One region of the Faecalibacterium sp. Marseille-P9312 genome, then DNA from elsewhere that is predicted to be linked to it. Evidence: predicted binding sites of a transcription regulator. Region 1 holds the regulator's gene; the other holds the start of a gene.

Region 1 (6,056 bases):
ATACCATCGGTGCAATTTTTACCAATAAGGACGTCACTGCCCACACCAGCAAGGAAGATATGGCCATCAGCCAGTTCCAGAGCATGTGTACGGCGCTGGCAGGCACCATCGGCACCGGCAACATCGTGGGCGTGGCCACGGCCATCGTCTCCGGCGGCCCGGGCGCCATCTTCTGGATGTGGGTCATGGCCCTGCTGGGCATGATGACCAGCTTTGCAGAGAACGTGCTGGGCGTCTACTACCGCCGCAAGAACGAAAAAGGCGAGTGGAGCGGCGGCGCGATGTATTATCTGACCGACGGTCTGGGCGCAAAGCCCGGCTGTAAGACGGTGGGCAGGGTGCTGGCTGTTCTGTTTGCCTGCTTCTGCATCCTCGCGTCTTTCGGTATCGGCAACATGAGCCAGATAAACTCCATCGCCGGCAACATGAACGCGGCCTTCCATCTGCCGTACCTCGCCACCGGCCTTGCGCTGATGGTGGTCACGGCCCTCATCGTCATCGGCGGACTCAAGCGGGTGGCCGCTGTCACGGAAAAGCTGGTGCCGCTGATGGCACTGTTCTATGTCGCAGGTGCGCTCATCATCGTGGTCATGCACGCGGGCAATATCCCGGCGGCACTGGCGGCCATCTTCAAGGGGGCATTCAACCTCAACGCTGCAGGCGGCGGCGCACTGGGCTACGGCATCAGCCAGACCATTACCTGGGGCTTCAAGCGCGGCGCGTTCTCCAACGAAGCCGGCCTCGGCTCTGCGGTCATGGTCAACTCGGCCTCTAACGTCAAGGAGCCGGTGCATCAGGGCATGTGGGGCGTGTTTGAGGTCTTCGCCGATACCATCGTGGTCTGCACCCTGACGGCCCTCGTCATCCTGACCACCGGCGTGGTAGACCTCGAGAGCGGCGCTGCCCTCGCAGGTGTGCAGGACAATGCGCTGGTGGGCCAGGCGTTCACGGCGGCTTTCGGCAGTTTCGGCCCGAAGTTCATCGCCGTGTCCATCCTGCTGTTCGCCTACTCCACCACCCTCGGCTGGAGCCACTACGGCACCAAGGCCGTGGAGTATCTCTTCGGCACGGCGGGAAGCCGCATCTATAAGGTCGTCTTTGTCTGCATGACCGTCGTGGGCGCGACCATGAAGCTGGGCCTCGCGTGGGACCTCTCCGACACCTTCAACGGCCTGATGATGATCCCGAACCTCATCGGCGTGCTGGCATTGTCCGGCACTGTGGTGGACATCACCAGGAACTACTTTGCCCGCCGCGTCCGGGGCGAGGACATCGAGCCCATGTGGTCGGCCTTTGAAGAGTATCAGAAGGAAGAAGAGGCCGAGGCTGCCGCCGAGGAGGCGGAGCTGGAGAAGGCCGCAAACAAATAACACAAAAAGCAAGCCCCCGGAAGGCGACCTTCCGGGGGCTTGCTGGTTTACTTCTTCTTTTTGCGAAGCTTTGCCGCCGCCCGCCCGGCGATGATGCCGCTGCCGAAGGCCCAGTGGAGGTTGTAGCCGCCGCAGCTGCCGGCGCAGTCCAGCGTCTCGCCCACAAAGTAGAGTCCCGGACAGCCCTTGAACTGGAAATCGTCCTCGACTTCGTCCAGCAGCAGGCCGCCGCCGGTGGTCTGAGCCTGCTTCCAGCCGCAGGGCGTCAAGCCCTCGAACCGCCAGCACTTGGCTGTGGCGGCGAGTTTCGGCCACGCGGAGGCGGGCAGGGCGCGGGCGTTTTCAGGCAGACCGGCATCGGCCCAGAGGGCGCGGCCCAGCTTTGCGGGCAGCAAGCCCAGCCAGAACTCCGCCACCTCGCTGCCCAGCAGTCCGACCCGCTGGGCGAACAGTGCGGCCAGCTCGGTCTCACTCAGAGCAGGGAAGAGGTCGAGGACCACGACAGGCCGCTTCGGCCCGCGCCCCGGGGCCAACAGACCCGAAAGCTGCATGATGCAGATGCCCGAAAGCCCGTACTCGGTGAACTGCACCTCGCCCGTTTCCCGGGCAAGCACGCGGCCATCTGCGCCGTCCAGCAGGCTGGCGCAGCCCTTGGCCCGGATGCCGGCCAGCGACTTGCGGGGATGAGCACACTGCAGGGCCGTCAGGCAGGGATAGAGGGGGGCCATCCGTCCGCCGCACTGGGCGGCGAACCGGGTGCCGAAGCCATCGGTGCCGAACTGGGGGCCGGCATCGCCGCCCATGGCGCAGATGACGGCGTCGGCCCGCAGGGTCTCGCGGCCTGCCTCGGCCTCGATTTGGACCGCATAGCCGCCCCGGCTCTGGCTCAGGTTCTGGACGGTGCAGCCGGTGCGCACCTCGACGCCCAGTCTCGACAGATGGTGCTCCAGCAGGGCCAGTACGTCCGCCGCCTGATTGGAATACGGGTACACCCGCCCGGCCTCGTCGGTGCGGGGGTAGAGGCCGAGGCTCTCGAACCACGCCAGCGGCGCAGCCTCGTCCACGGCGCTCAGCAGGCGGCGCAGGGCCTTGGGGCTGCTGGTGAAATACCGCTCCGGCGTGATGTCCCGGTTGTCGAGATTGCAGCGCCCGTTGCCGGTGGCCAGAAGCTTTTTGCCCACCTTCGCGTTTTTGTCCAGCACGGTGATGTGTGCGCGGCCCTCTGCGGTCTGTGCTGCCGCCAGCGCAGCGGCCAGACCGGCTGCGCCGCCGCCCAAAATCAAAATCTGCTGCATCCTCTGTCCATCCTTTCTGTAGTAAATTTATTGTATCATAGCCGCCCCTGTTTGGCAAACACAGGGCGGGCAGGTGTATATTTCCCTTCCGCTTCCACATAATAACTACACAGCATGGGAAAATGCAGAATGGGAAGGATGGTACACAGATGAAAGCAACCGGAATCGTCCGCCGCATCGATGAGCTGGGCCGGGTGGTCATCCCGAAGGAGATCCGCCGCACCCAGCGTATCCGCCGCGGCGACCCCCTCGAGATCTTCACCACCGGCGACGGCGAGGTCATCTTTAAGAAGTATTCCCCGGTGGGGGAGCTGCAGGGGGTGGCGGTGCAGTACGCCGAGGTGCTGAGCCGAAGCTTCGCCCTGACGGCCTTCGTGGCTGACCGCGACCGCATCCTCGCCGCAGCCGGGTCGGGGAGGCGCGACCTTGCCGACCGCAGCGTCAGCCAGCCGCTGGAAAAGGTGATGGAGTCCCGCAAGCCCTACCTCAGCGATGGCGACCCCGAGCATGTCCTGCTGCCCTGCGAGGGTTCGCTGCGGCCATTGCTTTGCGCGTGGCCCATCATCGCGGCAGGGGATGTCACCGGGGCCGTGGGCCTGCTGGCCGAGGACCGCACCCAGCAGCCCGACCCTGCCCAGCAGAAGGCCGTGGCCGTGGCGGCAGCGTTCCTGGCAAAGCAGATGGAAGAGTGAACATTATTATAATAAGGGGAGCGTCTGCGTTTCTGGCAGGCGCTCCCTTTTTTGTTTATGACAGAATTATGAATCTTTATAAACTTTTTCGAGAAGCTATTGACAGGGAAAAATTTTTGGCTATAATGGTCTTAGCACTCAGGAAGATGGAGTGCTAAAGAAACAAAAGCCAAAAAGGAGGCAGGCGCTATGACGATGGATGCACGCAAGCAGCGAGTCTTGCAGGCAATCGTGGCGCTGTATGGCCTCGAGGGCGAGCCTGTGGGCAGCAGTGTGCTGGCAAACTATTTTGATATGGCCGTGTCCAGCGCCACGCTGCGCAACGAAATGGCGGCGCTGACCAAGCTGGGTCTGCTGGAGCAGCCCCACACCAGCGCGGGCCGTGTCCCCAGTGCCAAGGGCTACCGTTATTATCTCGACAATCTGCTGACGGACGACCAGCCGCTGGACCGCGTGACCCGCGCCCGCGTCGAAGCCGTTTTCGCCAGCCTTGACCATGAGCCGGAAAAGCTCGCACAGGGCGCTGCAAAGGCGCTGGCCGCCATCAGCGGCTGCACCGCAGCCGTCAGCACCCCCTGTGCCGAAGACCTCTGCGTCGCCCACTACGAAGTCGTTCAGGTGGGCCGCAGCGCGGCGGCTGTGCTGGCCGTCACGACGGCGGGCTACGTTCGCACCCGTGTGGCGCGGGTCCGCACCGGCCTCTCCCGCGAGAACGCCGCTGCGCTGGCCGCGCTGCTCAACCGCAACCTGACCTTCGTCGCGCCGGTGGACCTGTCCAACCGGCTGCTGGCAGAGCTGTGCAGCCAGATCGACCCGGAGCTGGTTCCGGTCATCAGCGCAGCCGCTGCGATCTTGCAGGATTCCGCACAGCCCCACGTATTTCTGGGCGGTGAGCAGTACCTGCTCAACTGGCCGCAGCTCGAAGGCAAGGTGGGCGACATCCTCACCCTGCTGAACGACGAAGAGCAGGCGGCCCACATCATCGCACCCCCGGCAGACCGCAGTGAGAGCGTGCTGCTGGGCGAGGATCTGGAACCTCAGATCCCCGGCTTGTGCATCGTCAGTGACCGCTACCTGGTAGGCGGCGGGCTGTGGGGTACGGTGGCCCTGATCGGGCCGACCCGGATGCCCTTCCAGAAGCTGATGCCGCTGCTCCACCTCTTCGCCGATGAGCTTGGCGAGGGCATGAGCGGCAAACGAAAAGACACCCCGCAGATGGCCGCACCCCGGCGGACTGTGATATATAAGGAGGATCTGGAATGAGCGAAGAGACCAAGAAGACGGCAGAAGCTCCCGAGCAGGAAGCAAAGGAGACCGAAGCCGCACCTCAGGAAGCGCCCGAGACCGCCGCAGCCCCCGAGAAGGAGGCCGAGGCAGAACCCGCAGACGCCAAGAAGAAAGATGGCTGGTTCAATAAGAAAGCCCGGGAGATGGACGCCGTAAAGGCAAAGCTCGACGCAGCCGAGAAGAACGCCGCACAGGCCAAAGACCAGCTGCTCCGGATGGCAGCGGAGTACGAGAACTACCGCAAGCGCTCCACCCGCGAGGCTGACCAGAAGTTCAACGATGGCGTGTCCTTCGCCGTGAACCAGATCATCCCCATCCTGGACACGCTGGAGATGGCAGCCAACGCCCCCACCACCGACGAGAACTACAAAAAGGGCGTGACTATGACGCTGGACAAAGCCGCCAAGGCACTGGATGCCCTCCATGTGGAGGAGATCGAGGCGCTGGGCAAGCCCTTTGACCCCAACTTCATGAACGCCGTCCAGCAGATCCCCGCCCCGGACGGGCAGGAGAGCGGCACCGTCATCACGGTGTACCAGAAAGGCTACAAGCTGGGCGACAAGATCGTCCGCCACGCGACCGTCGTGGTGGCCGAGTAGATCCGCAAAGACCCGCAGGGGTTTTGAAGATAGACATCCGCTTCACATCTAAGCATGAGATAAACAAGTTCTTTTGAGAGGAGACTTCATTTATGAGCAAAATCATTGGTATTGATCTTGGTACTACGAATAGCTGCGTGGCTGTCATGGAGGGCGGCGAGCCCGTCGTCATCGCAAACTCCGAGGGCGCCCGCACCACCCCGTCTGTTGTTGGCTTCACCAAGACCGGTGACCGTCTGGTCGGTCAGGTCGCAAAGCGTCAGGCCATCACCAACCCCGAGAACACCGTTTCTTCCATCAAGCGTCAGATGGGTACCGACCACAAGGTGACCCTGAACGGCAAGGAGTACACTCCCCAGCAGGTCAGCGCTATGATCCTGCAGAAGCTGAAGGCTGATGCGGAGGCTTATCTGGGCGAGCCTGTCACCGAGGCCGTCATCACCGTTCCTGCTTACTTCAACGACAGCCAGCGTCAGGCTACCAAGGACGCCGGCACCATCGCCGGCCTGAACGTCAAGCGTATCATCAACGAGCCTACTGCCGCTTCTCTGGCATACGGCATCGATAAGGAAGATGACCAGAAGATCATGGTCTACGACCTGGGCGGCGGCACCTTCGATGTCTCCATCATCGAGATGGGCGACGGCGTCACCGAAGTTCTGGCCACCAACGGCGACACCCATCTGGGCGGCGACGACTTCGACCAGCGCATCATCGACTGGATGGCTGACGCCTTCCAGACCGAGAACGGCATCGACCTGCGCAAGGATAAGATGGCCGCTCAGCGCCTGAAGGAAGCTGCCGAGAAGGCAA
Region 2 (6,056 bases), on a different contig from region 1:
GCTCGCCCCGGTTCAGGCAGATGACACGCTCCTGCTCTCCGCTTTCCCGAAGTTCCAAATCCTCCAGTGTGATCTCATCCAAATCGAACGAGTTCATGACGCGTGCAAAGCGCGCATGGTCGATGTCAAGCGGTGCGGGTTTCAGCGTTTTTCCGTGCTCGGCCACCAGCGTGCCATTCTTGTAAACCTGTTCGACCGTAAAGGATTCCAAATCCGATACTACAATGAGGTCGGCAACATACCCCGGTGCCACGGCACCGTGCTGCTTTAATCCAAAATACTGTGCCGGAACCAGCGTTGCCATTTTGACGGCCACTGCTGGGTCCGCGCCCAGCCGGATCGCTTTACGGATGTTGGAATCGATGTGGCCGCTGTCCAGCAGGTCACCGGGGTGCTTATCATCCGTCACCAGCATACAACGGCTGCAATAGGGCTCCCGGAACAGCGGCATCAGGGCCTCCATATTTTTGGCAGCCGTTCCTTCCCGGATCATGATATATTGTCCGAGCCGGAATTTTTCCATGGCTTCCTCAATGTTGGAGCACTCGTGATCGGACTGAACGCCTGCCGTAATATAAGCATTCAGGTCCTTATCGCTCAAGAGCGGCGCATGGCCATCCACGATCTTTCCCGCTTCGGTACAGTCGCGGATCTTCTGCAGGATCTTCGGGTCACAGCGCACCGTCCCGTAGGCATTCATCAGCTCCGCAAGCCCCAGCACGCGGGGACTGCCATAGTAAGGACGGAGCTGTTCTGCGTTCAGCACCGCACCGGATTCATCCAGATCCGTGGCCGGAACACAGGAGGGCAGCATGAAATAAACCGAAAGGGTCAGATTTTTTGTCGTTTCCAGCATGAAGTCCAAGCCTTCAAGCCCCGCAACGTTCGAGATCTCGTGTGGGTCTGTGACCACCGCAGTGGTACCGTGGGGCAGCACTGCCTGCTCGAAAGCCGGACCACAGAGCATGGAGCTTTCGATGTGGATATGCCCATCGATCAGGCCCGGGCAGACATATTTGTCGTGCAGATCAACTTCTTTCTGGCCGTGATACGCACCCACACCCATGATCCGGTTTCCGCTGATGGCAATGTCAGCGGTGTCGATCTCATCGGTAAACACATTGACGATTCTGGCATTTTTCAAAACCAGATCGGCCAAAGCATCTCCTCTGCCTGCCGAGATCCGGCGTTTCAGCTCATCAGACTGCATAGAAATATCTCCTCTCTCTGAAGTTCGATTTTCTCACCTGTGGATTGGTTCTGCCCTTATTCTACCACGCCTTGCCGCTGCGGAAAAGATGTCGGGAAACAAAAATGGCCCCGGAGGGCTTGTTACAGCTCTCCGGGGCCACTTTATGTGCGTTGTGCCTTGGCGCACACGACCGGCGTTTTACTCGATTGCAATCAGATTCGGGTTCTCAGGCAAAGCCTTCGTCTGCTGAGGAGCAGGCAGCTCGACGTGCAGGACGCCATCCTCGAACTTTGCGTGGATGTCTTCCTTCTTCACATCGCCCACGTAGAAACTGCGCGCGCAGGTGCCGGAGAAGGATTCGCGCCGCAGATAGCGGCCCTTCTTATCCTTTTCGTCGTTGCTGTGGCTGCGCACTGCCTGAATGGTCAGGTAGCCGTCGTTCAGATCCATCTGAACGTCTTCCTTCTTGCAGCCCGGCAGGTCAACAGCTACTTCGTAGCCATTGTCCGTCTGTTTGACATCGGTCTTCATCATGTTTGCACCACGCTTACCAAAGGCACCACGAGCCTCACGGTTCATCATACGTTCCAGTGCAGCGTCATTCCAGAACGGATCGAAGAAATCATCGAACAGGTTTTCATGGAAAACAGTCGGCATAAGCATAAATCATTCCTCCAATCCCGGCGTTCGGGTCGGGGCAAAAAATCTGAAGCGTCCATTCAGAAGGGCTTTCCGGGGAGCCTAGCGGCTCTCCTTTTGCCCTTCCTCCTGAGCACGCCACTGTTATAGCACCGTTCATTAGCAGTGTCAATAGAAGAGTGCTAAAATTCATAAAAGAATAATACTTTTATAAAATCCTATGCAATCTTTTTAAAATTAAGTCGTATCATCGTGTTTTTATCATTTCTGCCGGTACATCGGCGTAGACAGATATTTCATGCCGTTGTCCGGGACGATGACCACGATGTTCTTTCCCTGATTCTCCGGTCTGCGGCCCACCTGCACCGCTGCGTGCAAAGCCGCTGCTGCCGATGTGCCCAGAAACAGTCCTTCCGCCCGCAGCACCTCATGGGCCGTTTCGTAGGCTTCCTCGGTGCGGACATTGATGCACGCATCGCTCCAGTCTGGCCGCAGATAGTCGGAAAGTGCGCTTTCCGGCACATCATACGCCGGCAAAACGCCATCTATGATCTGCGCATCCGGGTGCTCCGGGGTCAGGCGGGAGTCCGGATGGGGCTGCACCAGAACCACTTGCAGATTCGGGTTGCGGCTGCGCAGATAACTTGCTGTGCCAAAACCCGTGCCGCCGGTGCCCGCCATGCAGACCAGAATATCCACATGGCCTTCTGTATCATTCATTTCAACTCTTTGATTTCCGGGATGGATGCCGCTGCACCTTTGCGCTGCACGGCAATTCCGGCTGCTTTGGTAGCAAGCCGCATGGCGTCCTCTACTGAACTGCCGCTGCAAAGGCCCGCCAGAAAATAGCCGCTGTAAGTGTCCCCGGCAGCTGTAGTATCCACGGCCTGCACCTTTTCGCAGGGGACAAACAGCCGCCGCTCTGCATCCAGATAGTAGCTGCCCGCACTCCCGGCTGTCAGAAGCAGACGGGTCTGCGGGTATTTTTCGTGCAGCAGGGTCAAAACAGCGTCCGCTTCAAAGGTCTCGGTTCCGGCAAGGGCGCAGGCTTCCACCTCGTTGACACAGAGCACATCTTTTTTACTCCATTCTCTGAATCACCGCACCCAGCCATCGGCACAGGGTATCGCCTGCCTGATTTGCGATCTCCAGCACGCGGGCGTGGCTATGCTTGACCGTCTGGATGCCGGTGGCCATGTTAGTGATGCAGCTGACGGCCAGTACCTTCATTCCCATGTAGTTGCAGACCATGGTTTCCGGCACGGTGCTCATGCCCACGGCATCGGCTCCCATCCCCGCAAAGGCGCGAATTTCAGCCGCCGTTTCATAGCAGGGGCCCATAAAGCCCATGTAAACGCCCTCCTTGTAGGCAATGCCCAGTTCATCGGCGGTCTGCTTGGCAAGGTTCCGCAGTTCCAGACTGTAAGGTTCGGTCATATCCGGGAAGCGGGGGCCGAAGCGCTCATCGTTGGGGCCAATGAGGGGGTTCGTACCCATCATGTTGATGAAGTCGGTAATGAGCATCAGGGTGCCCGGCGCAAACTCCCGGTTGATGCCGCCGCAGGCGTTGGTCAACACCACCTTTTCCACGTCCAACAGCTTGAACACATAGAACGGGTAGCAGACTTCCTTCATGGAGTAGCCCTCATAGAAATGGAAGCGGCCTTCCATGGCGTAGACTTCCGTGTCCCCCAGCTTGCCAGCCAACAATGCGCCTTTGTGTCCTGCCACCGTGGATACCGGGAAGTTGGGGATATCCTTGTAGGACAGTTCTTCCGTGTCCGTAAAGTCCGCGGTCAGCTTGCCAAGGCCGGAGCCCAGCACCACCGCGATCTTCGGGCGCTTTTTCGTGTGCGTCTTGATATATTCCGCACTTTCCAGTGCCTTTTCATAAAGATGTTCCATACCGTTCTCTCCTTTTTCCAAAAAATTCGATATACTCTCTGGGTTCAGTATATCGGATTTTTCAGGCCGATGCAAGACGCCCTTCATCGAGTCTTATTAAAAACCAAGGAGCAGATACTTCACATCACGAGTGTGTTGTATCTGCTCCTTGATTCTCCGAATGTCTCATCTCTGGCCGATGTTCCACCGAAACAGCTCATATCCTTCCCGGATATCCTCCGGCAGACGTTTCAAAGTCTCGTCCCGCAGTTCCTGCGGCATCCCGTAAAAAGCTTCGGCAATGCCGCCGGTGATGCAGGCAAGGGTGTCGCTGTCGCCGCCCAGAGAGACCGCATTGCGAAGTGCATCCTCAAAACTGACGCTTTCCAGAAAAGCAATGATTGCTTCCGGCACAGTTTCTTGACAGGTCTCCACATGATGATAGGTCGGCCGAATTTCATCGCAGGTACGGCTCAAATCGTAGCCGAAGGTCTGCTCCACATATTGTTTGATTTCCGGTTTGCTGTGGCCGGTACGGGCCAGAAAAATCGCTGCCGCCGTGGCCTGCGCGCCTTTGATGCCCTCCGGGTGGTTGTGGGTGACTTCAGCGGTCACTTTTGCCATTTCCAGCGTTTTGTCCAGCGTATCGAACAGCCAGCCCGCTGCCGACACCCGCATAGCCGAGCCGTTACCGAAACTGCCATAGGGATTCGGATTTTCTGCGTGCAGCCACCGGCGGAACATCCCGCCGTAACCGGCATGAGGGTATGTTTCTCCCCACATGCGCATCTCGCTCTTTGTTTCTTCAAATGTTCTCTCCGGGATGCCTTTACCTGCAATCAATCCCCGTGCCACCGCAACGGTCATGACCGTATCATCGGTGAAGTGCGATTTCTCGCTCAGCAGCGGAAAATCCTTGTGCTTGTAATTGTTGTGGTCAAATTCATAGGGACTGCCCACGATGTCACCCAAGATTGCTCCTAACATGGCTGTTTCCTCCCTTACCCGTGATGCCGCTTCTGGAAATCAACTTCGATTTGTTCTTTCCACTCTGCGCCGATGGTATCCTGCTCCAGCCCGCCCATGGAACCGCTGCGGTCCAGAATGAAAACAAGCTCGGTAAGATTTTTCTTCACAACAATGCCCTCCGTTTTGTGGTGTATCGCTTTCGTTGGCAAAAGGATACCACAAACCGGAGGGCAAAAGGTCAACGGGCAGGCGACAAATCACGCACCCAGCTGTTCCTGATCGTATTCAAACAATAGCGTATTGACCTGATTGATGTTATAGATTTTGTGTTCCAGACAGTACCGCACGATCCAGTCCCGCTTGGAGCCATCGGAGAAGGCATAGCCTGCGCTTTTGAGCAGGTCGATGGTTTCATCTTCGGACAGGTGCAGGCCCACCGCAAAGGCCAGCACGGTTTTCTTTTTAGGGTTGTACTCGCGATTGCACTGAATTTTGGAGAAATGCTGCCGGGAGATGTTGGACTGCTTGTACACGGTGGAGTCTTTCAGCCCCCGCTCGTCAATGAGCCGCAGCAGCCGGGTGGTGAAGCTCTCGCCAAGGTTGTCCATCAGGCTTTCCAGACTGCGGGCTGCCATGGGGGCACTCTGCTGCCTCAGCACAGTCGCAAAGACCGGCGGTGCGCACTCTTGCGCAGGATACTCCCGGTCGGCAAGCGCAGCATCTTCCCAGCGTTCCACGTATTCTCTGCGCCGACGGTCAAATCCGTAGCTTTCATCGTTCTGTGCTACATAGTGGTCGTCAATGTACTCCTCCACCGAGGCGAACAGCTTCCGGCTCACCGCCAGCGAGTGCCGGTCGTAGAGCACCAGATACACGGTCAGGTCGTGCTCCATAACGTACTGCGTGATGGTGTCCACCGCAATGCGGAAGGCCTGTTCTTTGGGGTAGCCATAGTTTCCGCTGGACAGCAGCGGAAAAGCCACGCTCTCGCAGTGGTATTCTGCGGCTAATTCCAGTGCAGAATAGTACGCACCAGCCAGTTGTTTTGCTTCGCCAAAAAATCCACCGTGCCATGCCGGGCAGACCGCATGGAAGATATACTTTGCGGGCAGCCCGAATGCCGGAGTACACACGGCTCTGCCCAAATCGCAACGGCCGATGGCTTCGCAGGCGGCGGTCAGCTCCTGCTCCCCTGCCGCCTGATAGATGGCACGGCTGGTGCCGCTGCCCTGCAAAAGGTTCCGGTTGGCCGGGTTGACAATGGCATCCGCCGCTACTTTGGTGATGTCGTTACGGATCATCAGAAACGGCATGGTGGTCCCTCCCTCACATGGTTTTCTTCATCCTATCACATCCGATGGGGCGGCGCAAG

The links. Region 1 encodes HrcA, which represses chaperone genes, less so after heat shock. Its sites were predicted from a motif close to TGTTAGCACTCNNNNNNNNNGAGTGCTAACA; they were not measured.
Region 2: F3G95_RS02925 (Hsp20/alpha crystallin family protein) is a predicted target of HrcA. The motif match lies at 1,989-2,019, and genes of this name have one in related genera.

Annotation. Positions count from the first base shown of each region.
Region 1 is NZ_CABVEW010000004.1:135,280-141,335, reverse strand. Features, by position in the region: gene F3G95_RS04470 (sodium:alanine symporter family protein) at 1-1,370, shown strand, start outside; gene F3G95_RS04465 (aminoacetone oxidase family FAD-binding enzyme) at 1,418-2,665, opposite strand; gene F3G95_RS04460 (stage V sporulation T C-terminal domain-containing protein) at 2,815-3,357, shown strand; gene hrcA (heat-inducible transcriptional repressor HrcA) at 3,547-4,620, shown strand; gene F3G95_RS04450 (nucleotide exchange factor GrpE) at 4,617-5,243, shown strand; gene dnaK (molecular chaperone DnaK) at 5,336-6,056, shown strand, end outside.
Region 2 is NZ_CABVEW010000003.1:44,048-50,103, forward strand. Features, by position in the region: gene ade (adenine deaminase) at 1-1,210, opposite strand, end outside; gene F3G95_RS02925 (Hsp20/alpha crystallin family protein) at 1,391-1,855, opposite strand; gene F3G95_RS02930 (pyridoxal-phosphate dependent enzyme) at 2,093-2,551, opposite strand; gene F3G95_RS02935 (PfkB family carbohydrate kinase) at 2,548-2,904, opposite strand; gene F3G95_RS02940 (purine-nucleoside phosphorylase) at 2,912-3,736, opposite strand; gene F3G95_RS02945 (ADP-ribosylglycohydrolase family protein) at 3,902-4,702, opposite strand; gene F3G95_RS14030 (hypothetical protein) at 4,717-4,851, opposite strand; gene F3G95_RS02950 (macro domain-containing protein) at 4,942-5,997, opposite strand.